One region of the Shewanella sp. GXUN23E genome, then DNA from elsewhere that is predicted to be linked to it. Evidence: predicted binding sites of a transcription regulator. Region 1 holds the regulator's gene; each other region holds the start of a gene.

The links. The regulator sigma-54, encoded in region 1, starts transcription at its own class of promoters, with help from an activator protein. The targets are predictions, from matches to a motif close to GTTGGCACGNNNNTNGNNT.
Region 2: the regulator sigma-54 is predicted to act here: its motif matches at 2,992-3,010, upstream of ACRRUX_RS16645 (DUF4097 family beta strand repeat-containing protein).
Region 3: the regulator sigma-54 is predicted to act here: its motif matches at 2,208-2,226, upstream of flgF (flagellar basal-body rod protein FlgF).
Region 4: the regulator sigma-54 is predicted to act here: its motif matches at 2,945-2,963, upstream of ACRRUX_RS01260 (P-II family nitrogen regulator).

What each region holds. Positions count from the first base shown of each region.
Region 1 covers NZ_JBOZWP010000017.1:52,886-60,261, reverse strand. Annotated here, with positions in the region: gene ACRRUX_RS14575 (HPr family phosphocarrier protein) at 139-411, opposite strand; gene rapZ (RNase adapter RapZ) at 401-1,252, opposite strand; gene ptsN (PTS IIA-like nitrogen regulatory protein PtsN) at 1,249-1,692, opposite strand; gene hpf (ribosome hibernation promoting factor) at 1,695-1,982, opposite strand; gene ACRRUX_RS14555 (RNA polymerase factor sigma-54) at 2,013-3,488, opposite strand; gene lptB (LPS export ABC transporter ATP-binding protein) at 3,624-4,355, opposite strand; gene lptA (lipopolysaccharide transport periplasmic protein LptA) at 4,352-4,912, opposite strand; gene lptC (LPS export ABC transporter periplasmic protein LptC) at 4,899-5,459, opposite strand; gene kdsC (3-deoxy-manno-octulosonate-8-phosphatase KdsC) at 5,456-6,004, opposite strand; gene ACRRUX_RS14530 (KpsF/GutQ family sugar-phosphate isomerase) at 6,007-6,984, opposite strand; gene ACRRUX_RS14525 (calcium/sodium antiporter) at 7,005-7,376, opposite strand, start outside.
Region 2 covers NZ_JBOZWP010000022.1:31,707-39,082, forward strand. Annotated here, with positions in the region: gene ACRRUX_RS16625 (VOC family protein) at 1-47, opposite strand, end outside; gene soxR (redox-sensitive transcriptional activator SoxR) at 229-666, shown strand; gene hmpA (NO-inducible flavohemoprotein) at 822-2,012, shown strand; gene ACRRUX_RS16640 (class I SAM-dependent methyltransferase) at 2,074-2,889, opposite strand; gene ACRRUX_RS16645 (DUF4097 family beta strand repeat-containing protein) at 3,106-3,858, shown strand; partial or broken gene ACRRUX_RS16650 (GIY-YIG nuclease family protein) at 3,962-4,213, opposite strand; FMN riboswitch at 4,290-4,491, shown strand; gene ribB (3,4-dihydroxy-2-butanone-4-phosphate synthase) at 4,756-5,412, shown strand; gene ftnA (non-heme ferritin) at 5,473-6,006, opposite strand; gene moeA (molybdopterin molybdotransferase MoeA) at 6,249-7,376, shown strand, end outside.
Region 3 covers NZ_JBOZWP010000008.1:38,338-45,713, reverse strand. Annotated here, with positions in the region: gene flgD (flagellar hook assembly protein FlgD) at 1-668, shown strand, start outside; gene flgE (flagellar hook protein FlgE) at 724-2,082, shown strand; gene flgF (flagellar basal-body rod protein FlgF) at 2,264-3,007, shown strand; gene flgG (flagellar basal-body rod protein FlgG) at 3,023-3,811, shown strand; gene flgH (flagellar basal body L-ring protein FlgH) at 3,848-4,501, shown strand; gene ACRRUX_RS09270 (flagellar basal body P-ring protein FlgI) at 4,513-5,604, shown strand; gene flgJ (flagellar assembly peptidoglycan hydrolase FlgJ) at 5,620-6,582, shown strand; gene flgK (flagellar hook-associated protein FlgK) at 6,587-7,376, shown strand, end outside.
Region 4 covers NZ_JBOZWP010000001.1:288,001-295,376, forward strand. Annotated here, with positions in the region: gene ACRRUX_RS01245 (tetratricopeptide repeat protein) at 1-614, opposite strand, end outside; gene ACRRUX_RS01250 (hypothetical protein) at 813-1,124, opposite strand; gene ACRRUX_RS01255 (ammonium transporter) at 1,304-2,554, opposite strand; gene ACRRUX_RS01260 (P-II family nitrogen regulator) at 2,569-2,907, opposite strand; gene ACRRUX_RS01265 (hydrolase) at 3,130-3,672, shown strand; gene ACRRUX_RS01270 (FKBP-type peptidyl-prolyl cis-trans isomerase) at 3,919-4,260, shown strand; gene ACRRUX_RS01275 (cytochrome b/b6 domain-containing protein) at 4,666-5,229, shown strand; gene nrfA (ammonia-forming nitrite reductase cytochrome c552 subunit) at 5,337-6,737, opposite strand; gene narQ (nitrate/nitrite two-component system sensor histidine kinase NarQ) at 6,984-7,376, shown strand, end outside.

The DNA of each region.
Region 1 (7,376 bases):
ATTCCCCCCTGCTACCGATTTTTCTTGATAGAGATTAGTCAGGTAAAACTGATGTCTGCCGCAGGCAGGGTGCCGCAATGGCACAGTGCAGACAGGCGCATATGATAGCCCAGCTATCGGAATTATACAGATTTTTTGCTACTGGCCTTCGTCAAAACGGGCATTGATCAGGGCGCAGATGGCATCCATGGCAGCTTGCGCGTCTTGCCCTTCGGCGGTCAGTGAGATGGTTTTACCCTGACCGGATGCCAGCATCAGCAGACCCAGTACACTGGCGGCACTGGCGGTCTTCTCACCGTTGGATAAGGTCACTTCAGCGTCAAACTGGCCCGCCAGTACCGCCAGCTTGGTGGCGGCTCTGGCGTGCAGACCCAGTTGATTGCAGATGGTTACCTGGCGCTCAAGTTTCATGTTTGCTCAGCTCACGATGCCGAACTTTGACCGTATGCTGGCCCTGGGCGATACGCTTGGCCAGCTGCTCGGCGATAAATACCGATCTGTGCTGACCGCCGGTACAGCCGATGGCGATGGTCAGATAACTGCGGTTATTGCGTTCAAGATGAGGCAGCCAGGTTTCCAGCAGATTTTCAATCTGCCAGATGAATTTATTGACCAGCGTCTGGCGGTTCAAGAAGTCCTGTACCGGTTGATCCAGTCCGGTCAGCGGTCGCAGCTCCGGCTCCCAGTGGGGATTGGGTAAAAAGCGCACGTCGAACATGAAGTCTGCTTCGGCAGGCATGCCATGTTTGAAGCCAAAGGATTCAAAGGTAATAACCAGCTCTTTTTCAACGTGTCCCATCAGAATTTGCCGGACCTGATCGCTCAGTTCGTAAACATTCAGATGTGAGGTGTCAATGAAATGGTCCATCATCTTGGACAGCGGGGCCAGCAGCTGGCCTTCCAGTTTGATGGCTTCCTGCAGAGAGCTTTGGTTGCGTGATAAAGGGTGCAGGCGTCGGGTTTCGCTGTAGCGTTTCAGCAGGATATCATCACCTGAATACAGGAAAAAACTGGTGATCTCAGTATTGCTCAGTGACTTGAGTTGTTGCTCCAGCACCTTATCCTGATTTTTCAGATTGCGCACATCCACACTGATGGCGACCTGTTCAGTGGTGCTTTTGAGTTGCTCCATCAAGCTGCCAATCAGCGACAGCGGCAAATTATCCACACAGTAGTAGCCCAGATCTTCCAGCGCTCTTAAGGCAACAGATTTTCCTGAGCCACTGCGGCCCGATACGATAACCAATTTCATGCGGTAATAACCCGGAACAGTTCTGCGTCATCCTGCGCTTTGCGCAGTTGCTTAACCACTTGTTTGTCGCTGAGCTTTTCAGCCATTGCAGCGAGTGTTGCCAGATGAGTCTGACATTGCTCGGCTGGAACCAGCAGGGCAAAAAGAATATCGACCGGTTGATTGTCGATGGCATCGAAGGGAACGGGTTCGGTGCATTTCACCAGGACGGCGATGGGATGATCAATAGTCGTCAGTTTGCCGTGAGGAATAGCAATACCGTTTCCGATTCCTGTGCTGCCAACTTTCTCCCGGGCAAGCAGACTTTCGAATACTTCCTGGGAGGAAAGGGTGGGGTACTGAGCCGCGATAAGATCGCTTACCAGCTCAAGTACTTTTTTCTTACTGCCCGGAGTGGCACAGGAGGCACACTCCGGCTGCAGGATGGTACGAAGTTCCATCGTTAGTGTTTTGTCAGTTTCTCTTTGTGTTTAATCACCTGACGATCAAGTTTGTCGATCAGGGCGTCTATTGCGGCATACATATCTTCATGTTCTGAAGTTGCGAAAATTTCGCCGCCGTTTATATGCAGTTTTGCTTCTGCAATTTGCTGAAGTTTCTCAACATTCAATACAACGTGCACATTATTGATCTGTTCAAAATGGCGTTCAAGCTTGGTGAATTTGCTTTCCACATATTCCCGCAGAGAGTCTGTAATCTCGATATGGTGTCCAGTCAGGTTGATTTGCATAGATAGCTACCTCCTTTATTCCGGGTAGGGTTATAAACTCTTACGCTGGTTGGAAGGCGGAATCAGCATCGCTTCTCGGTATTTGGCGATAGTCCGTCTGGCAACATTTATTCCCTGTTCTGCCAGAAGTTCTGCCATCTTGCTGTCGCTTAATGGTTTCTTCTGGTTTTCGGCTGCCACTAGCTTTTTGATAAAAGCACGAATGGCAGTGGACGAGCATTCTCCACCATCTTCAGTTCCAACATGGCTGGAGAAGAAATACTTTAATTCGAAAATCCCTCTTGGGGTATGCATATATTTTTGCGTGGTCACCCTGGAAATGGTGGACTCATGCATTTCAACCGCTTCGGCAATATCGTTGAGTACCATAGGTTTCATGGCCTCTTCGCCGAACTCAAAAAATCCCTGTTGAAACTGCACGATACAATTGGCCACTTTCAGCAGTGTATCGTTACGGCTCTCCAGACTTTTAATAAACCACTTGGCTTCCTGCAAATGGCCGCGAATGAACTGGCTGTCAGCCTGGCTGCGCGTGCTGCGGGCCATGGCTGCATAATGCTGGTTGACATTCAGTTTGGGCATGCAATCGGGGTTGAGCTCCACTACCCAGCGGCCATGCTTCTTGGATACGGATACATCTGGGATTACATACTCATCGTTATCCCGGCTGATGAGCAGACCTGGCCGTGGATTCAGGGTCTGGATGAGGTTAATGGCCTCACGCAGATCATCTTCCTTAAGGCGGGTCTTGCGCATCAGAGTGCGGAAATCGCGGTTGGCAATCAGCTCCAGATGCTCACGGATAAGTAAGCGGGCATGCTCAATGTGGGGAGTCTCTGCCGCAAACTGATTGAGCTGGATCAGCAGACACTCGCTCAAATCCCTGGCAGCCACGCCCACAGGATCGAAGTGCTGGATACGCTTGAGTACCGCTTCAACTTCATCGAGTTCAGTGTCCTCATCTCCCAAGGCTTCGAGGATCTCCTGCGTGCTTTGAGTCAGGTACCCTCGGTCATCGATCGCCTCAATAATGGCGGTGGCGATGGCGTAATCGTTCTCGGAAAAGGGCGTCAGGTTTTTCTGCCATTCCAGATGTTCATACAGACCTTCACTGGTTTCCCCCTGAAATGGCATATCATCATCACGCACTGCGGGGCCGGCAGCGACTGGAGCGGCAGTGAAGACTTCATCCCAGGTGGTGTCCATGGGCAGCTCGTCCGGCATGGCTTCCTGGGTGATGGCGTCTGATGTTTCGACACTTGAGCTGTGCTGCATCGGCTCTGAATCGTCAGGCTCATCAAATTCCGCTGAGTTGTCACCCTCGTTGTCATTCAGCTCTGAGTCATATTGTTCTTCATCCATCTCCAGCAAAGGATTGGATTCCAGCGCCTGTTGGATTTCCTGCTGGAGTTCCAGAGAAGACAATTGCAACAGGCGGATGGCCTGCTGCAGTTGAGGCGTCATGGTTAACTGCTGACCCAGTTTAAGCTGGAGAGACGCTTTCATCTTTACCGCAAATCCCTGTATAGAGTGGTTTTAATAGAAATTCTCGAGAACCGGTATGTCCATCGGTCTGAGGAAAGTGCGTATCCTTGCTGTCCCGGCATGGCTGCTGCACTGGCGCCGGGACACATGAATTAACTATAGCCTGAATTGTTCACCCAAGTACACAGCGCGCACCTGCTGGTTATCAAGGATTTCCGCCGGTGTGCCTTCGGCAATCAGATTGCCGTGGCTGACGATATAAGCGTGTTCGCAAACATCCAGGGTTTCCCGCACGTTATGGTCGGTGATCAGTACCCCCAGACCACGGCTCTTGAGCTGTTCGATGATCTTCTTGATGTCGATAACCGAGATCGGATCAACCCCGGCGAATGGTTCATCCAGCAGAATGAACTTGGGATTGGCTGCCAGCGCCCTGGCAATTTCCACCCGCCGGCGTTCACCGCCTGACAGGGCCATCCCCATGGAATCGCGGATATGGGTGATGTTGAACTCTTCCAGCAGATGTTCCAGTTGTTCTTCCCGTTGCTCATTGGTCAGTGCCTTGCGGGTTTGCAGGACTGCCATGATATTGTCGCGGACGGACAACTTACGGAAGATACTGGCTTCCTGAGGCAGGTAGCCGATACCCTTGCGGGCGCGCATATGCATGGGATCCAGCGTCAGGTCTTCATCATTGATGTAGATAGCACCCTTGTCGCTTTTGACCAAGCCAACCACCATATAAAATGTGGTGGTCTTGCCGGCACCGTTGGGGCCGAGCAGACCGACGATCTGACCGGTTTTCACTTCCAGGCTGACGTCCTTGACGACCTGACGATTCTTGTAGCTTTTGGCAAGATGCTCTGCTTTCAGCGTCAGTTCACTCATGAATCCGGCTGCCCCTGCTTTTTGTCTTTGCTGGAAGGTTTGTTGTCGTCCAGAGGCTTGATGTCATTCTGGAAGTTTTCAGGCTTGATGACAGTGTGCACCCGATCGTCAGGATTCTGATTACCCTGTGCGGTCATCTGTTGCAATTCAATGTCGTAGACGATTTTGGGCGCACTGACTTTGCTGCCATCCTGCTCGATTTCAGCATCGCCCATCAGGGTCAGTACCCGCTTGCTGATGTTGTAGCGGATCTCATTGGCACTGGCAGTGGCAGGACGATGATTGTCCAGCATCTGGGTGTAGGTAGCCGGTTTGCCGGTGGCGATAAGAATGGTTTCTCCATCCCCCTGGCTGGCGCTGAGCTCATCGGCCTGAATTTTGATACTGCCCTGGGTGACTGTCACCGGGCCTGAGTACACCACCCGTTTGTTCTTGATATCGGCAAACTGGCTGGGTGCCTTGATGTGCACTTCCTTGGTGAGATCGTCCGTAGCCGCCAGTGCGCCCCAACTCAGGGTGCACAGGAGTGCCGCAAAAAATGTCTTAGTTTGGTTCATAGATTCCTGTTACCTGATTCAGCAGCTTAACTGTCTGCGCATTCAGATCGGCATAAAGCCCTGTACCTTCTACTTTAAAATTGCTGCCATCTACCTGGATTACGCGATCAGAGCGCATGATCATGGTATCCAGATCCAGCTGCAGGTAGCTGGTTTTCAGCTGTTGCAAGGGTTCATTGGGCGTAATGGCGTCGATGATAACATTATTCTCAAGCGTGACTATGTTGTCGTCTTTGTCGAGCGTGCCCTCAGCGGCAGATATCCGCCAGTGCGCCTGACCATTATCCGGGTAAAGCAGATAGACAGGCTGGGAAAAACGGGTCAGATTGCTGGCTTCGAAATGTTCCATATGTACAGCTGTCACCCGGCTTTCAACTTCGCCCAGGTCATTGAAACTGACGCTGGAGAGATCGTCGGCGACGAAATCAGGCTGAACCACATTGGAAGCGGCATTGGACTGCTGCTCATTCTTTTTCATCTGCACCTGCCAGTAAAGCCCCAGTGCAATTGAGAAGAACAGCACAATCGCCAGCGTAATCCGATTCATATACTCATCCCATGGGCAGCGTCGAACTTATCCTGACTCATCAGCAACAGATCCGTCAGTTCTCTGACCGCGCCATAGCCGCCGGGCACCTGAGTGATCATATCGGCATGTTGTCTGACGTAGGGATGACCATCGGCAACGCACACTGCCAACCCCACCTGTTGCATTACCGGCAGGTCCACCATGTCGTCACCGATATAAGCGACCTGATCGGCAGTCAGCTGATATTTACTCAGCAGTGCTGCAAAAGGCACCAGTTTGTCATCTATGCCCTGATAGATATCTTCCACGCCAAGCGCTGTCATGCGGTTTTCAACCAGCTGCGACTGACGACCGGTGATCACCGCGATATGAAAACCGGTAGATAACAGCGAGCGAATCCCAAAGCCATCCCGGGTATGAAATGCCTTGAGTTCTTCGCCACTGTTGCTCAGATAGATACGACCGTCGGAAAATACGCCGTCGACGTCACAAATCAACAGTTTGATATTGGCAGCTTTCTGCCACACAGCTTCGGCCACTGGGCCATACAAGCCTTGACGCATGTTTATATAACTCCTGCCTTGACCATATCCAGCATATTGAGCGCGCCGATTGGGCGTTTGTGCTCATCGACAATGATCAAGCCATTGATATTTTTTTCGTCCATCAGTTTCAGTGCCTGGGCGGCAAGCACATTGGCGCCCAGAGTAACACAGTTTTTGGTCATCACTTTGGCGATGGAGGTTTGATGCAGATCCACCCTGGCATCGATGACTCTGCGCAGATCGCCATCGGTGAAGATCCCGGCAAGCACTCCGTCACTGTCAACCACTGCGGTCATGCCTAGTCCCTTGCGGGTAATTTCATACAGCGCATCGGTAATACCGATATTGTCCTGTACCAGCGGCAGTTCATCACCTGCATGCATAATATCGGCGACCCGCAGCAGCAGTTTACGACCAAGGGCACCACCCGGGTGGGACAGGGCGAAATCATCTTTGGTAAAGCCTTTGGCCTGTAACAGCGCCACCGCCAGCGCATCGCCCAGTACCAACGTTGCGGTGGTACTTGAAGTAGGTGCCAGCCCCAGCGGGCAGGCTTCCTCCGGCTCTCCGATACAAAGGTGCAACTGCGACAGCCTTGCCATGGTAGAGGAAGGCTTGCCGGTGATGGATATCATGGCAATACCACGACGTTTGATGACCGGCATCAGCGTGAGTATTTCCGATGATTCACCTGAGTTGGAGATCGCCAGTACCACATCGTTTTCAGATATCATGCCCAGGTCGCCATGGCTGGCTTCACCCGGATGCACAAAGAAGGCCGGCGTGCCGGTGCTGGCCAGTGTGGCCGCAATCTTGTTGCCGATGTGGCCGGATTTGCCCATCCCCATGACGATCACTTTGCCACTGCAATTAAGGATCATGTCACAGGCATCGGCGAAGGCCTCGCTGTCGATAAACTGGTGCAGGTTATCCAGCGCAGCCTTTTCGGTATCTATCACCCGACGTCCCCACTGACGCCAGTTTTGTCTGTCATTCATCTTGTCGTTCTCATCCTGTGTCAGACACTTTTGAACAGCAATAGCTGGTAAGCGACAAAGCTTATCAGCAGCACCGCACCGTGCCAGCGCTGCAGTTCACGTTTACGGCCTGTGGTCAATACCAGCAGTGCCAGGGCGCTGCTGCTGGCCAGTACCATATAAAAATCACGGGTACTGGCCTGTGCGTCTATAGCAGCCGGCGCAAGCAACCCGGGAATGGCCAATACAGCCAGAATATTAAACAGATTGGAGCCGACGATATTGCCTATGGCCAGATCGTCTTCCTTTTTCAGCACGCCGGCTACACAAGCCGCCAGTTCCGGCAGCGAAGTTCCAACGGCGATAATGCTCAGTCCTATCACCAGATCGGATAGGCCAAAGGCTTTGGCAAT
Region 2 (7,376 bases), on a different contig from region 1:
GCATCCATATCCGATACCACCAGATTAACGTGTTCGAGTCTTATCATCCTTAGCTCCTATTTGTTATCCATGACGTGATTAATCAGCTGCTGTAAAACATGAATGAAGTGCTCCCATCTATAGCGGTACATATCCAACTCCTGCCTTGTAACCTGTTTACAAGCCTAATACCTCAAGTTAAGTTGAGGTAAAGCGCTTTTTTGCTCTTTTTTTCAGCAGGAGGCATGAATGGAGTTTTCAGTAGGTGATGTTGCCCGGCGCTGCGGGGTGAAGGTCTCGACTCTGCACTTTTATGAAGACAAGGGACTCATCATTAGCCAGCGCAATGCGGGTAATCAGCGCAGATATCAAAAAGACGTGCTGCGTCGGGTATCGGTGATCAAGGCTGCGCAGAAAGTGGGGATCAGTCTGGCTCAAATCAAACAGGCGTTTGCCAGCCTGCCGGGCAACCGCACCCCGACCAACGACGACTGGGATAAGCTGGCCGCCAGCTGGCAACAGGAATTAGACAATCGAATCAGTTATCTGCAACGACTCCGAGACTCGATGAGCAGCTGTATAGGTTGCGGTTGTCTGTCAATGAAGAGTTGTCCTATCTATAACCAGGATGACTGGCTGGCTGAGCAAGGCCCCGGGCCCGTGCTGTTGGATCGCAACCCGGAATAACCATTTGGTTTGTAAGTGTTTGATTCGATTAATCAGTGACACAGATCACTCCCTACCACACCGGCGATTTATTTTTATTGATCTATATTAAATGCAGGTATAGATTTACCGCAAAACATGCATATAAAATATTTATTAATAGAGGTCGCCCCACTATGCTGGATCAAAAAACCATTTCTGTCGTGAAAAGCACCATCCCTTTGCTGGAATCTGCAGGCCCAGAACTGACCAAACATTTCTACCAACGCATGTTCAGTCATCATCCTGAACTTAAAGATATTTTTAACCTCGCACACCAGCGTAAAGGGGATCAGCCAGTGGCGCTGTTCAACGCAGTCGCCGCCTACGCCAAAAATATCGACAACCTGGCAGCCTTAGGTCCTGCGGTAGAAAAAATCGCCCAAAAACATACCGGTTTTTTGATCACCGCCGAGCAGTACAATATCGTCGGTCATCACTTGCTGGAAACCCTTAAGGAACTGGGGGGGGATGCGGTCACCGATGAAGTGATAGAAGCCTGGGGCAAGGCCTATGGGTTGCTGGCAAATATCTTTATCCAGCGTGAAGCGCAGATCTATGACGACGCAGCAACTCACCAGGGCGGCTGGCGTGGCACCCGCACCTTCCGTATCACAGCCAAGACTCAGGAGTCCGCAGTTATCACTTCATTTGAGCTGACGCCGGTTGATGGCTTGCCTGTCATGGACTTTGAACCGGGTCAGTACCTGAGTCTGAAGGTTGAGCATCCGCAATTGGAGAACGTAGAGATCCGTCAGTACTCGCTGTCTGATGCGCCCAATGGCAAGCGTTATCGCATCAGCGTAAAACGTGATGATCAGGGCGCAGTGTCTCAGTTGCTGCATGAGCAATTCAATGTGGGTGACGAGTTACAGGTGATCCCGCCAGCCGGTGACTTCTTCCTGAAAACCACTGATGACAAACCACTGACTCTGATTTCCGGTGGGGTGGGACTGACGCCGGTGATGAGCATGCTGAACCAACGACTGGCTAAAGACACTGCCCAAACCCTGTGGCTGCACGCCAGTGAAAATGGCGATGTGCACGCCTTTGCCGATGAGATAAAACACAAACAGGCTCAGTACCAAAGACTGGCGGCTTATACCTGGTACCGCGAGCCTCAACCACAGGACATTCAGGGCCAGCACTATGATTTTTCCGGCACCATGGAACTCAATGCCATCAACGGTCAACTGCCGACCTCTGGCGACTTCTACCTGTGCGGTCCGGTTGGCTTTATGGCCCATGTCAAAGCTCAGTTGACCAACCTGGGGATCGCCGATGAGCAGATCCACTACGAGGTGTTTGGTCCCCATAAAGGGCTGTAATTCCGAACGTCCAACGCCCCGCTTCGGTACAAGGTCAGCGTAAAATACGGTACCGCCGATGTCAGGGCTTCAACGCCTTGATGCTGTATACCATTGGCACGGTCTGACCGCCGTGCCTCATCTGAAAACACCCCTCGGCGACTTCTTCAAGACCTTCGAAACAGTTGTAGGGACTGAAGTCGAACTCCTTAAACTCGATCAGCTGTAATCCTGCCCGCAGCAGTGAACCTATGACATCGGCCAGGCTATGTGACCAGCTCATAAACCGTTCACAGCTGTCACCGGCATTTTCCGTATAGCTGCCTTCTTCTTCGATATCCGGCTCACGGGTGTGAAAATAACGGTATCCGGCCAATAGTCCCTGAACTGGATGAAATTCAGCCAGATAGAAAATCCCGCCGGGTTTCAGACACGACTGCACCGTTTGCGCCCACAAATCCAGATCCGGCAGCCAGCACAGCGCACCGTAAGAGCTGAAAACAATATCAAATTGTCGCTGCAGCACCTGTTGAGCACGATATACATCAGCACACACAAAACTGGCTTCCAAACCGGTTTGTCGCGTCAGTGCCGTTGCCTGTTCAATTGCCTGACAGGACAAATCAAGGCCGGTGACGCTGGCCCCCAATCTCGCCCAGGAGAGGGTATCCAGTCCAAAGTGACATTGCAGATGCAACAGGCTTTTGCCGGTAACATCATCGCCAATCGCCGCCAGTTCAATACAGTTGAGGCTGGAATTCCCGCCGAGGAATCCCGGCACATCATAGAAACGTGAATTCAGATGGATACGGGTTCTGGCATCCCAGCCCCTGCGATTGATCTCCAGATAGTCTTCCATGTAGGTCTCACCATAACTGTGGTTGGCGAAATTACTCATTTGATTTCGTCTATCCTGCTGGATATTGGCCACAAACACCAACCATCTATATCCATCGCCAACAATTTCAACACAAATTCATTTAAATTCAATAAATTAAAAAGTGGCATGGTAACTGCTTAGTCAACAGCAAGCTCCTGACAGCCGGGTCAATTGCCCGTGACAGACTCAGGGTGTAGTCGAGTCAATCAAGCTATAACAACAAGGAATCGTCATATGTATCGTCAGACACTGATTGCAGCAGTCCTTACCCTTGGCCTCAGCGGCTGTATTATCAATGTGAATGCTTCCGGTTACCGCGCGGAGTTTCTGGAGACCCGCCAGCTAACCCTCAACGCCGCAGAGCTGTCAGCACTGCAGGCAGAAACCGGCGCCGGTGATTTACATATTAAAGAGGTCGATGGTTTACAGCAGATTAGAGTCACCGCAACCATCTATGGCAAGCCGGGGATGGAGTATGAACTGACTCTGGAGCAACACCTTCACAGTGCCCGCCTGATCGCCAAAGCAGACGCATCAGGCCGCTGGCAAAACAGCCCCTACATAGACTTGACCGTAGAAGTTCCCGTGAATTTAAACTTGAAAGTCAGTGATGGCTCAGGGGATATAGTCATCAGTGGCGGACAGAATATCAACATCGATGATGGCTCCGGTGACATACATATCACCAACAGCCATGGAGAGCTTGAGATCAGCGATGGCTCCGGCGCCATCAATATCCTTCATCACACCGGCAGGATCAGCATTGACGATGGCTCAGGTGAGATCAGGGTAGCCAGTGTTAACGGCGATCTTTATATCAAAGATGGCTCGGGCAGCATCAACACAACTGACGTCAGCGGCAACGTCACCATTGATGATGGCTCCGGGGATATTCAAATAAGTCATGCAGGAAGTTTGAATATTGTCGAAGCCGGTTCAGGCAATTTGATTATTGATGGTGTCAGTAACACAGCGGGGCGTAAGTAACCCACTACAGCTCCAATATTCCCGGCGTGACTTTGGCAGTACGCGGTCGTCAAAGTCCCCCCTCCCCTGGACGAGCCGTTCTTGTCTGGCACTTTGTCAGCCGTTAGCAGATCCCTATCAGACTCAACTTCTGCTGGCGGCTGAGTTTTTTTACCGCAATTTCCCGCCTCAGCGCATCGCCTTTAGTTCCAACCGGCTCGCGATATACCAAACTTAGCGGCCCTTTCCCCCGCAAAAACCTGGCGGTCTTCTTGCCATTGGCACAGTGCTCGGCAAACCGTCTGTCGATATCCGTGGTAATGCCGGTATACAACTGGCCACCCGCACAGCGCACCATATACAGATACCAAACGGCTTGTTGATCTAACGGCTTGTCTTGTGAATCAGATGCTTGCACTATGTATCCACTGATTGGGTGTTAAACCCGGTTGGTTTGTTCTCAGGGCGGGGTGAAACTCCCCACCGGCGGTAATTTTCAGGCTTATTCTATGGGATTAAGTCGCTGAAATCAGCCCGCGAGCGCCTGTCAGCCAAGTCGTATGACAGGGACAAGCAGATCCGGTGTAACTCCGGAGCCGACGGTAATGAGCATCGGGCAACCGATGCGCTGAGTCCGGATGGAAGAGAATGTCAGTCACGATACGTTAAGTCTGCAGGATATCGCCTGCGGCCTGTTGTCGCGTATCCATCTGTACCTGTGACCAACAGGTCACTGCTTTTCTGTGCCCTGATCCAAATGGAGGTACACATACGCCCCTTAGTTAGTCCGGATGAAATGAGTGCGATAAGCCGTCCGACACCGAGCAGCTTGAGCACATGCGCAATGGCGCATTTCAACACCGGATTAGTGCAGGGTCGTTACTGCCTTCCTCATTTCCAGCTTTGAGGAAACTTATTATGGATCAGTCCTTACTTAATCAATTTGGCAATGCCAGCCAAAGAGTCGAACGCGCTCTTGATGCTCTCAAACAGGGTAAAGGCGTACTGTTGGTTGATGATGAAAACCGTGAAAATGAAGGCGACCTTATCTTCAGTGCCGAGCTGCTGACGGTACCGCAGATGGCGCTGCTTATCCGTGAATGCAGCGGTATTGTTTGCCTGTGCCTGACCGACAATATACTGCAGCGGTTGGAACTGCCCGCTATGGTCAACAGTAACACCAGCCAGTATGGCACCGCCTTTACGGTCACCATTGAAGCCCGTTCTGGGGTAACTACCGGCGTGAGTGCGGCAGATCGGGTCACCACCATCAAAGCCGCTATCGCCGACAATGCCAGACCAACAGATCTGGCCCGTCCCGGCCATGTATTCCCGCTGCGCGCTCATCCTGATGGCGTACTGGGGCGCCGCGGTCACACGGAAGGAACTGTGGATCTGATGCGTCTTGCCGGTCTCAAGCCCGCCGGCGTATTGTGCGAGTTAACCAATGAAGATGGCACCATGGCCAGACTGGCTGAGATTATTCAATTTAGCCGGAAACACGACTATCCGGTTTTGTCGATTGAGGATTTGGCCGCCTATCGACAGCGACATGAACTGGCCGCAGCTTGCTGATATCAAATAACGAAAAAGCAGCCTCAGGCTGCTTTTTTATCTTTCGCTGACGGTTGGCATTCAGGCAGAGGTGCCCGCGTCATGCATGATGCTGGCACTCTCTTTCGATGCCATGGCGTCCAGATCTTTATCGATAAAGAACAATGCCTTGCCATCTTCACCCACCAAGCGGATCTTGTCGACAATGGACTTGAACAGCTTTTCTTCTTCATGCTGCTCGGCCACATACCATTGCAGGAAGTTAAAGGTGGAGTAGTCCTGGGTGGTGAACGCAGTATGGGCCAGGCCATTGATGGCTTTAGTGATTGCCTGCTCATGTTCCAGTGTGTGCTCAAACAGGGCCAGCAGGGAAGGATATTCCGCCTGCGGCGCCTCGATGGCACCAATCAGCGGCATGCCACCGGTTTCACTGACATAGGTAAACAGACGGTGCATATGCCCCATCTCTTCGGCGGCATGGGCACGCATAAATCTCGCCGCCCCTTCAAATCCCTTGTCTTCGCACCAGGCGCTCATCTGCAGATACAGATTGGAAGAAAAAAACTCCATGTTGATCTGTTCATTCAGCTTGGTGATCATTGCGTCGGCCAGCATATCTGCTCCTCTTGCTAACTCATCCTTAAAATTCCTGCCCATTGTGGAAGTCTGAAAACGCAAAAGCAAATGGATTCCAAGGAATTCATCTGTTGTTTTGATCCACCTCAGGCACAAATCTGTGAGCTGAAACTCAGCCCGGTATTTGCCCACATCTCCAGGGTTTTGCATACTTTAGCCAGGTTGTCATGGCATAATGGCGGCCATCTGCAGCCCCATTTATCTGTAAGCAGGGAGTTCACATGCATAGCAAGCAAGACCCATGTTGTCATCCCGGATTGATGCATCCGGATCAAGCCATTCCTAAGCTGCTTGATCAGGTTCAGCCCACCCGTGACACCGAAATTGTGCCGCTCAGTCACGCCATGGGTCGCATTCTGGCAGAAGATCTGGCATCCATGCTGGATTTGCCTCCCTTCGACAACTCTTCAATGGATGGCTATGCCTTCCGGCTGGCAGATCTGCAGCACAGCAACACCCTGAAGCTGGCAGGTTACTCCTTTGCCGGTCATCCCTATGAGGGGCAATATCTGCCAGGCAGCTGCGTGCGCATTATGACCGGCGCACCTGTGCCTGAGTGCTATGACACAGTACAGATGCAGGAAAAAACCCAGGCCGATGGCGAACTCATCACCATAGAAGCACCAGATGCCATTGGCGCCAATGTGCGTGAGCGCGGTGAAGAATTGAAAGCCGGTGATAAGGTGCTGACCAAAGGTACCCGCATCGGCGCCGCCGAAATGGGCGTACTGGCCACCATAGGTCAGAGTCAGGTACGGGTTTATCGCAAATTAACCGTCGCCTTCTTCTCTACCGGTGATGAGCTCCGTCCGGTCGGCACCGAACTGGCACCCGGGCAGATTTATGACTCCAATCGCTATTCCATATTGGGGTTGCTGCAAAAGGCCGATGTGGATTGGCTGGATCTGGGTGTCATTGCCGATGACCCGGAAGCGATCCGCGCGGCCTTCAAAGAAGCCTCGGCCAATGCCGATATGGTACTGACCTCAGGTGGCGTATCTGTTGGTGATGCCGACTACACCAAGCAGATCCTCGATGAAGAAGGCGAAATCACTTTCTGGAAGATGGCCATCAAGCCGGGCAAACCTTTTGCCTTCGGTAAGCTGGGCAATGCCGTATTTTGCGGTCTGCCAGGCAACCCTGTGTCCTCCATGGTGACCTTCTACAAAATCGTCATGCCCTTGCTGCAAAAAATGCAGGGCCTGCCTGCTCAGCCTGTCCTGAGCCTGAAAGCCACCCTGACCAACCCTATCCGGAAGCATCCTGGCCGGGTGGAATATCAGCGCGCCATTTTAAGCCGCAACGATGCCGGCGAGCTGCAGGTATGTACCACCGGCTCACAGGGCTCT
Region 3 (7,376 bases), on a different contig from region 1:
ATCCTGTGCTGGATCCCATGCGTCTGCAGGACGGCAAAACTGTGCCGGAGCAGAAAGGCCAGGAACTGACCCAGGCGGACTTTTTTGCGCTGCTGACCCAGCAGCTGTCCATGCAGGATCCGTTCAAGCCGGTTGAAAACGACCAGATGATTGCACAAATGGCATCGTTCTCCACTGTAGATGGTATTTCCAAACTCAATCAGGAGATCCTCAACCTCAACAGCACTATGACCTCAAGCCAGGCGTTGCAGGCATCAGGGTTAGTGGGGCAGAAGGTACTTATCCCTTCCGGTACAGGTCATGTCAGTACCGAAGAGCAGAACATTAAAGGTGTGGTCACCTCACCCAAGCCGATCGATGAAATCACCGTGCGGGTGGAGGATGACAAGGGACAGTTGGTTACTACCTTTAAGGTCGATGGCAGCAAGGGCGGCAATATCGACTTTAATTGGGACGGTCTGAACAGCAAAGGTGAGCCGGTCGCTCAGGGCAACTATACCTTCAAGGCCAGTGGCCGGGTTGATGGTGAGTCCCAGGAACTGGCGGTCTCCACCTATGCCCATGTGACCAGTGTGTCGCTGGGCACTGCGGCAACCGGCGCAGTACTCAATCTGCGGGGAATTGGCGGCGTGAAATTATCGGATGTGTTGGCGGTAGCGGAAAGCTGATGCACGCAATAGGCGAGGCGTTAATGCGCCTCCATCTGGATCCAAGAGGTGAATTATGTCTTTTAACATTGCTTTGAGTGGTATTGCGGCATCGCAGAAAGATCTGAATACCACGGCCAACAATATTGCCAACGTTAATACTGTTGGTTTCAAGGAATCCCGCGCTGAGTTTGCTGATGTGTATGCCAACTCAATTTTCTCCAATGCGGGAACGGCCGTGGGTGGTGGTGTGACGACAACTCAGGTGGCTCAGCAGTTCCACCAGGGCAGTCTGCAGTTCACCAACAACGCGCTGGATATGGCGATCAGTGGTGGCGGCTTCTTCATTACTTCTGCGGGCAGCGGGAATCAGGATTATTCCTACACCCGCGCCGGCGCGTTCAAGATTGACGCTAATAACTTTCTCGTCGACGCTGCCGGTAACTTCCTGCAGACCTTCCCCGTGGATAAAGAGGGCAACTCCACCTCTGTGAGTCTGTCCACTACCAAGTCGGTACAGATCCCGGATACCGCGGGCAGTCCACAGAAAACCGAAGAAGTGGGTATTCAGATGAACCTGAATGCCGGAGAGTCCACCAAGGTGCTGGCGAATTTTGACCCTGATAACCCAGACACTTTCAACAATTCCACCTCGCTGACGTTCTATGATTCGCTGGGTGAGCCTCATGTTCTGACCAGCTATTTTATCCGTCCGGAAAATGCGGCATACACCGGCGAGAGTAACTGGGTGGCATTTTACGCTGTCGACGGAAAGCCGGTGAATATGGCCGGGGCCGGCGGAAGCTATCAGACAGATACCAACGGTGACGGTACCCCGGATGCGACCGGAACCGCTGATGTGGGTGGCTGGACCGGTGCCGTGCTGAGCTACAACGACACTGGTACCTTTACCGGCTCAGATCCTGCTGTTATCACTACCGAAGAGTTGGGGATCAACGGTGCCGGCGCACTGGGCGCCGGAGCTGACGGTACCCAGACCCTGACCATCAACTTCAATTCTCCGACTCAGTACGCTTCGCCCTTTGAGGTGACGGCGCTGACTCAGGATGGAACAACCGTTGGTCGTCTGACTAATGTGGAGGTTGGTACTGATGGTTTGATTACCGCCTCATACAGCAACGGCTCTACTGTGCCTCTGGCGCGGGTGGCGCTGGCGAGGTTTGCCAACGAGCAGGGGTTGACGCAGGTGGGTAATACCTCCTGGAAGGAAAGTCTGGCCTCCGGTCAGGCGCTGGCCGGAGAGGCTGCCAGTGGTACCTTTGGGGATATCCGTTCCTCGGCACTGGAGCAGTCCAACGTGGATCTGACCACTGAGCTGGTGGATTTGATTTCGGCTCAGCGTAACTTCCAGGCCAACTCCCGTACACTGGAAGTGAATAACACCCTGCAGCAGACCATTTTGCAGATCCGCTGATGATCTCCCGGGCGGCTTGATAACGCCCCTTTGCAGCCTTTTGCCCATATGCGGCAAAAGGCTGCCGCTTTTATTCTTGCTGTATTTTCCTTTCCTTAAATTCAAACGCTTATCGTCAATTGCCAATTGGCATAAAGATTGCTCAACACTCAGTTAAGTAAATTCTTTGACGGAGCGGTCAATGGACAAGTTTCTCTACATCTCCATGACGGGTGCCAAGCAGAATATGCACTCGCTGGCGGTCAGAGCAAACAATCTGGCCAATGCCAACACTGATGGTTTCAAGGCTGATATTGAACAGGCCCGTACCATGCAGGCATTTGGTGAGGGGTTGCCTACCCGGGTGTTTGCAATGACGGAAAATCCGGCGGCGGACTTTAACGCTGGCCCCATCAAGAGCACTGGTCGGGATATGGACATTGCCATTGATGGTGACGGTTGGATTGCTGTGCAGGCTGAAGATGGTGGTGAGGCTTATACCCGCTCCGGCAGCCTGAGTTTTGACGCCACCGGTGTGCTGCGCAATGACAGGGGCAATCCCATCATGGGTGATAGCGGACCGATTGTACTGCCTTTACCTATCGAGAAAGTCGAAATTTCCAAAGACGGCATTATCTCTGTGAGACCTCAGGGAGCGACCGCCGAGGTGATAGAGGAAGTGGCACAAATCAAGCTGGTCAATCCGGGTGATACCAATCTGATGCGTGGCGCTGATGGCCTGTTCAGGCAGATGAATGGTCAGAATGCGCCGGCTGATCCAACCGTCAGCTTGCTCAGTGGTGCGGTGGAGGGCAGTAATGTCAACGCCGTACACGAAATGGTGGCGATGATCGACATGCAACGCCAGTTTGAAATGCAGATCAAAATGATGAAGACCGCGGAAGAAACCAGCCGCACGTCGGACGCGTTATTGCGTATCAGCTAAGCAGGAGATTGAATTATGCATCCCGCACTCTGGATCAGTAAAACCGGCTTAGACGCCCAACAAACTGATATTTCGGTAATCTCAAATAACGTGGCGAACGCCAGCACCATAGGGTACAAGAAAACCCGCGCGGTGTTTGAAGACCTGTTGTATCAAACTGTCAACCAGGCCGGTGGTGTCAGTGCCGCCAATACCAAATTACCCAATGGTCTGAATATTGGCGCGGGTACCAAAGTGGTCGCGACCCAGAAGATGTTTACCCAGGGCAATATGCTGACCACGGATAATTCGCTGGATCTGATGATTGAAGGTCCGGGCTTTTTTGAAGTGGCACTGCCTGACGGTACCACAGCTTATACCCGTAACGGCCAGTTCACCCTGGATGACACAGGTCAGATAGTGACCCCGGGGTCCGGCTATGTCATCCAGCCGCCGGTGACCATCCCGGAAGATGCTACAGCCATTACCGTTTCGGCGGAAGGCGAAATTTCGGTAAAGATCCCCGGCGCCGCTGAAAATCAGGTCGTGGGGCAACTCAGTGTGTCTGACTTTATCAATCCCTCCGGTCTGGATCCCATAGGCCAGAACATGTATCTGGAGACCGGTGCCAGTGGTGCGCCGATTCAGGGTACGGCATCGCTCGATGGTTTGGGAGCGATTCGTCAGGGTGCATTGGAGACGTCCAACGTCAATGTGACGGAAGAGTTGGTGAATCTGATTGAAAGTCAGCGGATCTACGAGATGAACTCCAAGGTGATTTCGGCAGTGGATCAGATGCTCAACTATGTTAACCAGCAGCTCTGAGGCGGGTGATTTATGATTAGGCTGGCATGTGTTTCCATGGCGTTGATGTTGGCCGCAGGCTGCGCCAACACCTCACAAAAGCCCATTCCCGATGATCCTTACTATGCACCTGTGTATCCCGAGCAGCCGGCCACCAAAGTGGAGGTCACCGGCTCTATCTATCAGGACAGTCAGGCGACCGGATTGTATTCAGATATGCGGGCGCACAAGGTTGGCGACATCATCACCGTGGTCCTCAGCGAGTCGACCCAGGCATCCAAAAGTGCCAACAATGATATCAAGAAGGGGTCGGATTTAACGCTCGACCCCATTTACGCCGGAGGCGGCAATCTGACCATCAAAGGCGTGCCGCTGGATCTGGCCTACAAAGACAGCATGAACACCAAACGTGAGTCGGCGGCGGATCAGAGTAACAGTCTGTCAGGCAATATCTCCGCCAACGTCATGCAGGTGCTGAGCAACGGCAATCTGGTGATCCGCGGTGAGAAATGGATCACCATCAACAACGGTGACGAGTTTATTCGCCTCACCGGACTGGTGCGTTCCCAGGACATTCGCCCGGACAATACCATTGAGTCGACCCGGGTCGCCAATGCCCGCATTCAGTACAGTGGTTCAGGCACCTTTGCTGATGCCCAGAAAGTGGGCTGGCTGAGTAAGTTCTTTTTCAGTGACTGGTGGCCGTTTTAAGGAGGTCTGATATGAAATGGCATGCACTGATCGCAATGGCACTGATGTTGATTTCTCTGCCATCAGATGCCCAGCGGATTAAAGATATCGCCAATATTCAGGGGGTTCGTACCAACCAGTTGATTGGCTACGGGCTGGTGGTGGGCTTGCCGGGAACCGGTGAGAAGACCCGCTACACCGAACAAACCTTCAAGACCATGCTGAAGAATTTTGGCATCAACCTGCCGGACAATTTTCGGCCCAAGGTCAAAAACGTTGCTGTGGTTGCAGTCAATGCCGAGATGCCAGCGTTTATTAAACCCGGGCAGACACTGGATATTACAGTTTCCAGCCTGGGCGAAGCCAAGAGTCTGCGCGGTGGCACCCTGCTGCAAACCTTCCTGAAAGGGGTCGATGGCAATGTTTATGCGATTGCCCAGGGCAGTTTGGTGGTCAGCGGTTTCAGTGCCGAAGGTCTGGATGGTTCTCAGGTGATTCAAAATACGCCGACAGTCGGACGCATTCCCAACGGCGCCATCGTTGAGCGCAGCGTCGCAACCCCTTTTGCCAACGGCGATTTTCTGACTTTTAACCTGCGCCGGGCCGATTTCACTACTGCCAGAAATATGGCATCGGCGATCAATAATCTGCTGGGACCGGATATGGCCAAAGCGGTTGATGCCACATCAGTGCAGGTGAATGCGCCCCGGGATGCATCCCAGCGGGTGTCGTTTCTGGCTACGCTGGAAAACATTACTGTGGATATCGCCGAGGAGGCCGCCAAGGTGATCGTCAACTCCCGCACCGGCACCATTGTGGTGGGCGAAAATGTGCGTCTGCTGCCGGCCGCAGTTACCCATGGTGGCATGACGGTAACCATTGCCGAGTCGCTTAATGTGTCACAGGGGAACCCTTTGGGGGGGGGCGATACCGTGGTCACGCCGGAAAGTACTATTGGGGTAGATCAAAACAATCGCCGTATGTTCCTGTTTAACCCGGGCACCACTCTGGATGAGCTGGTCCGGGCAGTGAATCTGGTTGGGGCAGCCCCCTCGGATGTCTTGGCCATTCTGGAAGCGTTGAAAGTGGCAGGGGCTTTGCATGGTGAACTTATCATCATCTGATTTCCGGCACTGGCCATGGATAAGCTTGCAAACTCAGCTCAGTATCTTGACCTTGCGGCCCTGGATAATCTCAGGGCCCGGGCACAGCAGGACGACAAAGCCGCGCTGAAAGAAGTTGCGGCTCAATTTGAAGGTATCTTCGTGCAGATGCTGATGCAGAGCATGCGGGATGCCAACGAAGCCTTTAAGTCCGACAGCCCCTTCAACACTCAGTACACCCAGTTTTATGAGCAGATGCGGGATCAGCAGATGTCCGTGGAATTGGGTGCCAAAGGTACGCTTGGTCTTGCTGATCTGATGGTGCAGCAACTGGCACCGGAAACGTCCAACATTATGCCCGCCAGTGGACTGCGAGGAAATCGTCAGCATTTCGACACGCCCCACACGCCCCATATTGTCAGTTCTGCCGTTGATTCATCGCCTGTCGGGGGGGGCAAGTTATTGCCGCCGCAGCCTGAACCTGAAAAGGCTGAGTTTGCCTCGCCGCAGGAGTTTGTTGAGCGGCTGTTTCCGCTGGCGGATAAAGCGGCGCGCAAATTGGGCACTGAACCTGAAGTGCTGCTGGCGCAGGCTGCGCTGGAAACCGGCTGGGGACAGAAGATGGTGCGCCGCACTGACGGCACTCCCAGCAACAATCTGTTCAATATCAAGGCGGATAAACGCTGGGAAGGAGACAAAGCCAGAGTCTCGACGCTGGAGTTTGAGCAGGGCGTGGCAGTGCGTCAACAGGCTGACTTTAGGGTATATGACTCACTGGCCAGCAGTTTTGAGGACTTTGTTGAATTTATCCGCAGCAGTGACCGATACGGTGAAGCCCGCGCTGCGGCCAAAGACCCTGAAGCCTTTATGCAGGGTCTGCAGCAGGCGGGATATGCCACTGATCCCGGTTATGCCGACAAAGTGATGCGAGTGATGAGCAAAGTGGTTGAGCAACTGACGTCCGGTGTAGCAGGGCTCGATACTCGGTCGGGAGAATAACTGAATGGGCGTGGATTTACTGAATATTGCCAGAACCGGCATTCTGGCGTCGCAATCACAGCTCGGTGTGACCGGTAACAATATTACCAACGTCAATACTGAAGGTTATCACCGTCAGGTTGCCCAACAATCTGCACTGTTGCCACAGAATTTTGGTGGTAATTTCTATGGCACCGGCAGTTATGTCAGTGACGTCAAGCGTATCTATAACGATTTTGCCACCCGCGAGCTGCGCCTTGGACAATCGGCACTGAGTCATGCACAAACCAGCCACAGTAAGTTGACCGAGCTGGATGCCTTGTTTTCCCAGATTGGCAAGGCTGTGCCCCAGGGATTGAGCGATCTGTTCAGCGATTTGGGCAATCTGGTGGATCAGCCTGATGACCTGGGGATCCGTGGTGGGGTATTGAATTCGGCCGGTCAGCTGGCCAGTGCCATCAACCAAATCCAGACCGGATTGGATGGCCAGATGAAGTACACCAACGACCAAATAGACGGCGTGACCAAACGGGTCAACGATATTGCCACTGAACTGGCCCGGCTCAACGGTGAGTTGATGAAGTCAGGTGACGGCAATATGCAACTGCTTGATGAGCAGGACAGATTGCTCAAAGAACTCAGCGGTTATGTGCAGATTAATGTCATCCCTCAGGACGGTGGTGTGAAAAGCGTCATGCTGGGGGGCTCCGCCATGCTGGTGGCCGGCCAGGAAACCATGGCGGTGAGCATGCAGCCAGGCGACCCTTTTCCTCAGGAACCAAGGCTGTCGGTGGAAGTGGGTGGCAAGATGGTGG
Region 4 (7,376 bases), on a different contig from region 1:
GCCAGATTGTTGTAAAACATGGCCATGACGGTGAGTTGATCGACTCTGTGGGTGCCATAGGCGCGAATTGCCCGCTCCGGCAGGAAATCCACCAGCACAGACTGGGCGCTGACGCTAATCGAGCGATTGTCTGAAGGTGGCGCAAGGCGAATATTGATATGACCATTGATCAAATAAAATTGTCCCCACTTGTCCCAAACCGGCTCTACCTCAACCTCCTGAAACTGCACCGGCACATTGAGGGCATCAGCAAGCGCCGTTGTCAGTACCACCAGGCTCAGACAGTTACCCTCGCGGCGATGGAACGTCTCTGTGGCGCTGCGGGTGAAATGATCCCGATACTGGAATCCGCCATCCCGCTCGCGAATATATTCGCTCAGCCATTGGTGTGCCTGTATCCCCTTATCCGCCAGACGCGCGCGCTCAAACTGATGGCGGATATCGCTGGCAAGTGCAGGCGGCAACTGAAGGATGCTGTCGGCTGAGGGCACCGGTGAATCGGCATTAAAGTGTTCATCATGGAACAGCAAGTTGACATCAGGCAGGGACGTTACACTGGTCTGACAGCCGCTAATCAGCAGCATCAATCCCAGAATAGCAGGACGCAGCAACATACAGGCTCCTCAGGGCCGCGGATGCTCGCTGATGGTATCAGTGACGAACATGGATAGCCCGGTGGATGCGTACTTTATGCCAGTCGCATTAGACGCAAATGAATTAGGTACTCTTTAACCTTATGCGCTTTATGCCGGTATTGAAATGAAATATACCCCTGTAAATTTGATGTTTTAGTCGGAAACGCTATATACGGCTCAGGGCTTGACCGGCTTAGGGATCCGCTGATATTTCGGTCCCTGACCATCACGGGGTTGCGGATAGGGACGGAAGAAATCATTGCCACAGCGATAGTGATTGGACGGCTGGCTTACCAGCAAACAGCCAACCGGCAACTTATCGATGAGCTCAAGCTGGCGCTGCAGGTTTTGCTGCTCCTGCCACTGATGCTCAGCCCGCTTGCTGTCCCTGACAGCAAATGGATCATATTGTTCTGTCTGATCATGTACTTTTATATCACCAGCCCAGGCACTGCCCGCCAGCCATAGCAGAACCATCAAACGTTTCATGTTCATCTCCCTCCATCGATACCTTCTTCATTATGGCGCGTCCCATCAGCGATGACGCCGTCCATGGATTCAGCCCCAACTGCAGCGACCGATACCAGTGATGAAGCCAGTATAACTATCGGGAGATTAGCATAAAAAAGCAGGGACCAGCCCTGCTTTAATATTCAGCAATGGCCTGCTCAGGCGGTTTTCACTGACACAAACTCCGGGTAAGCATCAATGCCACAGTCCGATGCATCCATACCGCGATACTCTTCCTCTTCACTGACACGGATCCCCATGGTGTATTTCAATACAGCCCACAGCAACAGGGAGGCACCGAACACCCAGCCAAAGATAACAGCCGCACCGGTCAACTGGCCGATGAAAGTGGCATCAGCGTTGGACAAAGGCACCAGCATAACGCCGAGAAATCCCATCACCCCGTGCACAGAGATAGCACCTACCGGATCATCGATTTTGATGCGATCAAAGCCAACGATGGAGAACACCACCAAACCACCGGCGACAGCACCGATAGTGGCCGCCAGTGCCAGCGATGGAGACAGTGGATCCGCGGTAATGGCAACCAGCCCGGCCAGGGCGCCGTTGAGGATCATAGTCAAATCCGCTTTTCCCCAGGTCATCTTGCACACCAGCAGGGCGGCAATTGCACCGAAAGCGGCAGCTGAGTTGGTATTCACAAACACGGTCGCCACAGACGAGGCGTTGGCGACGTCGGACACCGCCAATTGCGAGCCACCGTTGAAACCAAACCAGCCCATCCACAAAATGAAGGTACCCAGAGTTGCCATCGGCAGGTTGGATCCCGGAATGGGATTAACCTGACCATTGGGGCCATACTTCCCCTTGCGGGCGCCAAGCAACAGTACTCCGGCAATCGCCGCCGCAGCCCCGGCCATGTGCACTATGCCGCTGCCGGCAAAATCCACAAACCCCACGGATTTATTGAGAAAACCACCGCCCCAGGTCCAGTACCCTTCTACCGGGTAAATCAATCCGGTCATCACCACGCAAAACGCCAGAAATGCCCACAGTTTCATACGCTCAGCCACAGCGCCAGAGACAATTGACATAGCCGTGGCCACAAACACCACCTGAAAGAAGAAATCAGATTCCAGCGAGTGTCCGGCGCCCTGTGCGGCGTCACCAATCAACAACCCGATTGATGGAATGAAACCGGCTTCAGTATTGTTCACATACATAATGTTGTACCCGACAATCAGATACATGATGCAGGCAATGGCATACAAGCACATGTTTTTGGTCAGGATCTCGGTGGTATTTTTTGAACGCACCAAGCCGGCTTCCAACATGGCAAACCCGGCGGCCATCCACATCACCAGCGCCCCGGAAATCAGTAAGTAAAAAGTGTCCAGAGCAAATCTCAACTCTGCCACTGTCGCTCCCAAGCTAGCCAATTGTTCCATTTTTGCGCCCCCGTTTATAATGCTTCAGTGTCTGTTTCGCCGGTACGGATACGAATAGCCTGTTCCAGCTCAGTGACAAAGATTTTGCCGTCACCAATTTTACCGGTCCGGGCCGCCTCCACGATGGCTTCAAGCAACTGCTCAACATGCTCATCCTTGGTGGCGATTTCCAATTTGACCTTGGGCAGAAAATCAACCTGATATTCAGCGCCCCGATACAATTCGGTATGCCCTTTTTGACGGCCAAACCCTTTCACTTCCGTGACGGTCATGCCCTCAATGCCCAGACCTGCTATCGCCTCTCTGACATCATCCAGCTTGAACGGCTTAATAATTGCGCTGACCAATTTCATCCTGCCCTCCGATTAGACTTACGCTTTGGGCTATGCATTACAAACTTCGCGCCATTTGATTTATTTATTTAATATCATAAAGATAGGCATCCACCACCATATTAAGATGAATAAATTCGCACCAAAGTTGTGCATTAATGCACCGAAATATCCCATAGAATGGGCTGGCACAACGCACGGAAAAACATTAGTGTGAATTCGACTGATAGGGAGGGCTGTGAGATGTTAGTGGCTGATGAATGCATTCTGGTAATCGTGGACGTACAGGGAAAGCTGGCGCAGGTAGTCAGTGAAACAGAATCCCTGCACCAGCAACTCAATATACTGATCCAGGGGGCACAACTGTTTGATATCCCGATCCTCTGGCTGGAGCAGTTACCGGATAAACTGGGTCACACCTCCGCATCATTGGGTGAGCTGTTAAGCCTCAGCACTCAACCTATTGCCAAGGCTCATTTCAGCGGCTGGCAAGCAGAAGAATTTCGCCGGCAACTGATCCAGTCCGGCCGTAATCAGGTGATACTGGCAGGCATTGAAACTCATATCTGCGTCTATCAGACCTGCCGGGACTTACTGGAGCAGGGATATCAGGTAAGCCTGATGTGCGATGCCGTCTCTTCCCGCACCCAGGCCAACAAGCAACTGGGGATAGAAATGATGCGGGACTTCGGTGCCCGGCTGCACAATGTCGAGTCTCTGTTGTTTGAATTGCAGCATGAAGCTCAGGGCGACAGATTCAAGGCACTGCTTAAACTCATCAAGTAACTCATCGGGGTGGCCTGCACGGCCCCCACCCTTCCTGTAACGCTAATGGCATTCAGATCATCGCTGCCATGTGGTTAAAGTCAGCATCCAAAAGCGCCTGATTTTGCGCACGACCTTTCTCCCTGCAGCGCCAAAGGCAGTAACGCATTCCCGATACCCGCATGTGCTCTGGCAGCCAGGTATCACACTCCTGTGTCGCCCCATGATACACTGCAGCCTGTTTTTTGAGAGACAGAGGAAATACCGATGAGCAACGAGCTTATCATTGAAGAAATTCAGGAAGGTGAAGGCAAAGCAGCCGTCAAAGGCGCTTTAATTACCGTGCATTACCGGGGTTTTCTGCAGGATGGCACCCAGTTTGATTCTTCCTGGGACCGAGGTCGTCCATTTCAGGTGGTGATTGGCACCGGCCGGGTCATCAAAGGCTGGGATCAGGGTATGATGGGCATGAAAGTCGGTGGCAAGCGCAAGTTGTTTATCCCGGCCCACCTGGCCTATGGAGAGCGTCAGATTGGCGATAAAATCCCGGCCAACTCCGATCTGACCTTCGAAGTGGACATGTTGGAAGTGCTAACCCGCGACGAATAATACCAATCTGCACAGTGAGTTACTCTCATCAGAACGATGTCAGCCATTCGACTCGTGCTTCAAAAGAGCCACACCAAATTAGTGACATCATCCTGCGGTTGTCGCGCTCCCGGGAAACGAATTTCAACGGCGTGCATACTGCCAGGGATAGCGGGTGTCTATCCGGATAGCTCATCGACTGTCCTGGTTGGCTTCACACCTTTCAATTCTTGCTGAGTGACTCAATCCCGACACAGATTGATATACTGCTGCGGCGAGGCAAGCAACTTGTCTGCATCGCCGCACACTCACCGGTTATTTTTGCCGCAGTTATTGAAGCCCTGACTGCATTAACCAAAAATCATCTCACCTTTCAGTGAAATACGGCACACTGTCAGTATTCATCTTCATCAGTATTAACATTTTATGTCGGACTCCAAGCTTTCCCGCGGGATCAATGACCTGTTTTCCGGACTGCCACCATTGGAAAAATGGCTGCACGCACTGATATTAACTGCGGTCATATTGCAGATCATCTCCTCCTCTTTCATGCATATCCATGCAGATACACTGCAAAACAGCTTCGGCACTGTGGATTGGTATCACATCATTGTCGGTCTGGGTTTGTTACTGCTCACTCCGGTATTTATGGGGATCCTGCTCAAACGCCGAACCTGGCGGGATCTGTATCCCTGGCTGGCAGGTAACTTCAGCGTAATTAAGGAAGATATTGGCATTCTGCGCACCTTCAGCCTGCCACCTTCCCGCCCCGCTGGTCTGGCTGCCTGTGTGGAGGGTTTGGGGCTGCTGGCACTGCTGGCGGCAGTGCTCAGCGGCGCGCTGTGGTTTACCAGCATGCGTCAGGGTTGGACTGAGACCGCCGATTTACTGAGTCTGCACAAAACTCTGGTTGGCCTTATCGAAACCTATGTATACGGTCACGGTGGCTTTGCGCTGCTGCACTTTATCGCCTGGTGGCGCAAACACTGAGCTTATCCCCGGATAAAAAAAGACCCCGCACTCAGGCGGGGTCGGTTCTGATACCTTGCAGGGAAACTGCAAATTGGGGGCTTGTATCAGCTCTTTACATCAAGAGATCAGTAGGTTGCTTCACGCTTCTTGGCTTCTTCGTCCCACTTAGGAGTGATTTCCTTCAGGAACTTCTGCTTGTCAGCGTTCATCTTGTCCATATCCATACCCAACACCTGCTGAGCCTTGGCCTTGGTAGAGATGTCCGGTACCGCAACAGGGTCAGTCACACCGTGCTTGGCCAGTACCTGAGCCAGTTTCACACGGGCGTCGGCAGACTTGTCCACTGAGGTACCCAGAATACGCAGTGCTTCTTCAGGGGCATGAGCGGCCACACCGTGAGAGGCAATCGCATAATCCCAGCGCCATTGAGCGTGACGGATATCCTTCAGGATAGGAGCCATTTCAGCTTCAGTGGCACCGGCTTCCCAGGCCTTGGCAGCTTCGAAGTGAGCCTTAACCAGTTGCTGCTCAGCCGTCAGCTGCAGTGACTTCACTTTCTTCTGACGCTCTTTGGTGATGGACATGACAAACTCTTTGTCCTGAGTGTGACAGGTGCCACAGGTCTCATCGAAGCGATCAAATGGGTTACCCACTTTGTGGTCAGTGAACTTACGGCCTTTTTCGTTGGTGACGCGAGGCATGTGACAGTCAGTACAGCTCACATTGTTCTTGCCGTGAATGCCCTGCATCCAGGTTTCATAACCAGGGTGCTGTGCTTTCAGCATAGGTGCCTTGGACAGTGCGTGAGTCCAGTCAGCAAAATCCAGTGCATCATAGTAAGCTTCCATCTGCTCAACGGTCACGCCGTTGTCCCATGGGAACTTCACCCAGCCCTGACGGCCTTCGCCTTTCTCAAAGTAGTACTCAACGTGGCACTGAGCACACACCATGGACTGCTTGTCTTTACGGGAAGCCTTGTCAAAAGGCATGTCGATGGCTTCCAGCGCGCGCTCGGCGAATGGACGGGAGATACGCAGTTTTGGAGAGCCCTTTTCGTGACAGTCAGAGCAACCGATTGAGTTAACAATCTCGGCGCCGCCGCTGCCCAGTTTACCGGCAAAGTAACCGGCTTCACCTTTATCTTCGATCAGACGGGGAACATCCGGGCTCTTACAGCTCCAGCACGCCATTGGCATTGGGCCATCGGTATCTGTCATCGGCGCTCCGGTCCGCAGGGTGCTGCGCACATCAGTCACCGCATAGTGGTGACCACGGGCCTTGTTGTAATCCTTGGCAAAACCATAACCAGCCCACAGGATCACCAGATTGGGATCTTCAGCCAGCGCGTCAATCACTTCTTTGCTTTCGCTGGTATCATGCCAGGTGGCATACTGATCTTTAAATTTGTCTTGGTAAACTTCGTTACGTGGCTCAGTCTTATCGCTGGCCATTGCGCCTGCTGCCATAAAGCTGGCGGCAACCAATGCGCTCAGGGCAAAGGATTTTCCAGTTATCGCTTTCATCACTCTCATCTCCATCTTTATGCAGGTTGTGCTGTGCAACCCGTTCGTTCTGGAGGTAAAGTTAGAGACAGTTAAGGGGTAAAAATATACCCCCTTGTAGGTATCCGGATTGAAGTTTGCGTTAGATCAACAAGTGCGCAAGATTTAGATCACATTTTCAACCTTTTTACATTCAGGATAAAGCACTTGCTAATATAACAAGTGTTAATAAAGGCCACCGGAAGCCACCTGATTCGACCGAGAATTATCATGAAACAAGCCAGTCTCACCTCTACAATTTTAGGGGTAATGTTGGTGCTGATTTTACTGTCCAGTGGATTGGCCACTTTTGCTTTGGGGAATCTGTTTTACAGCCTGGGAGACAGTCGGGCAATCAACGCCTCCGGCTCGTTACGTATGCAAAGCTATCGGCTGATGTTCTATGCCAACTCGGGCAGCAAGGAAGCGGAAAACAAAATCCGTCAATTTGAAGACACCCTGTATTCAGACGATCTCAAACACGCCGTATCCTGGGCTGCTCCGGCGGCGCTCAGCGCCCAGTATCGGCTGGTGATCGATAAATGGCAGGTCATGAAACAGTTCATCGAGCAGGAAAACTCCCGGGAGTACGCAGCGTCCCTGAAAGACTTCGTCGACACCATT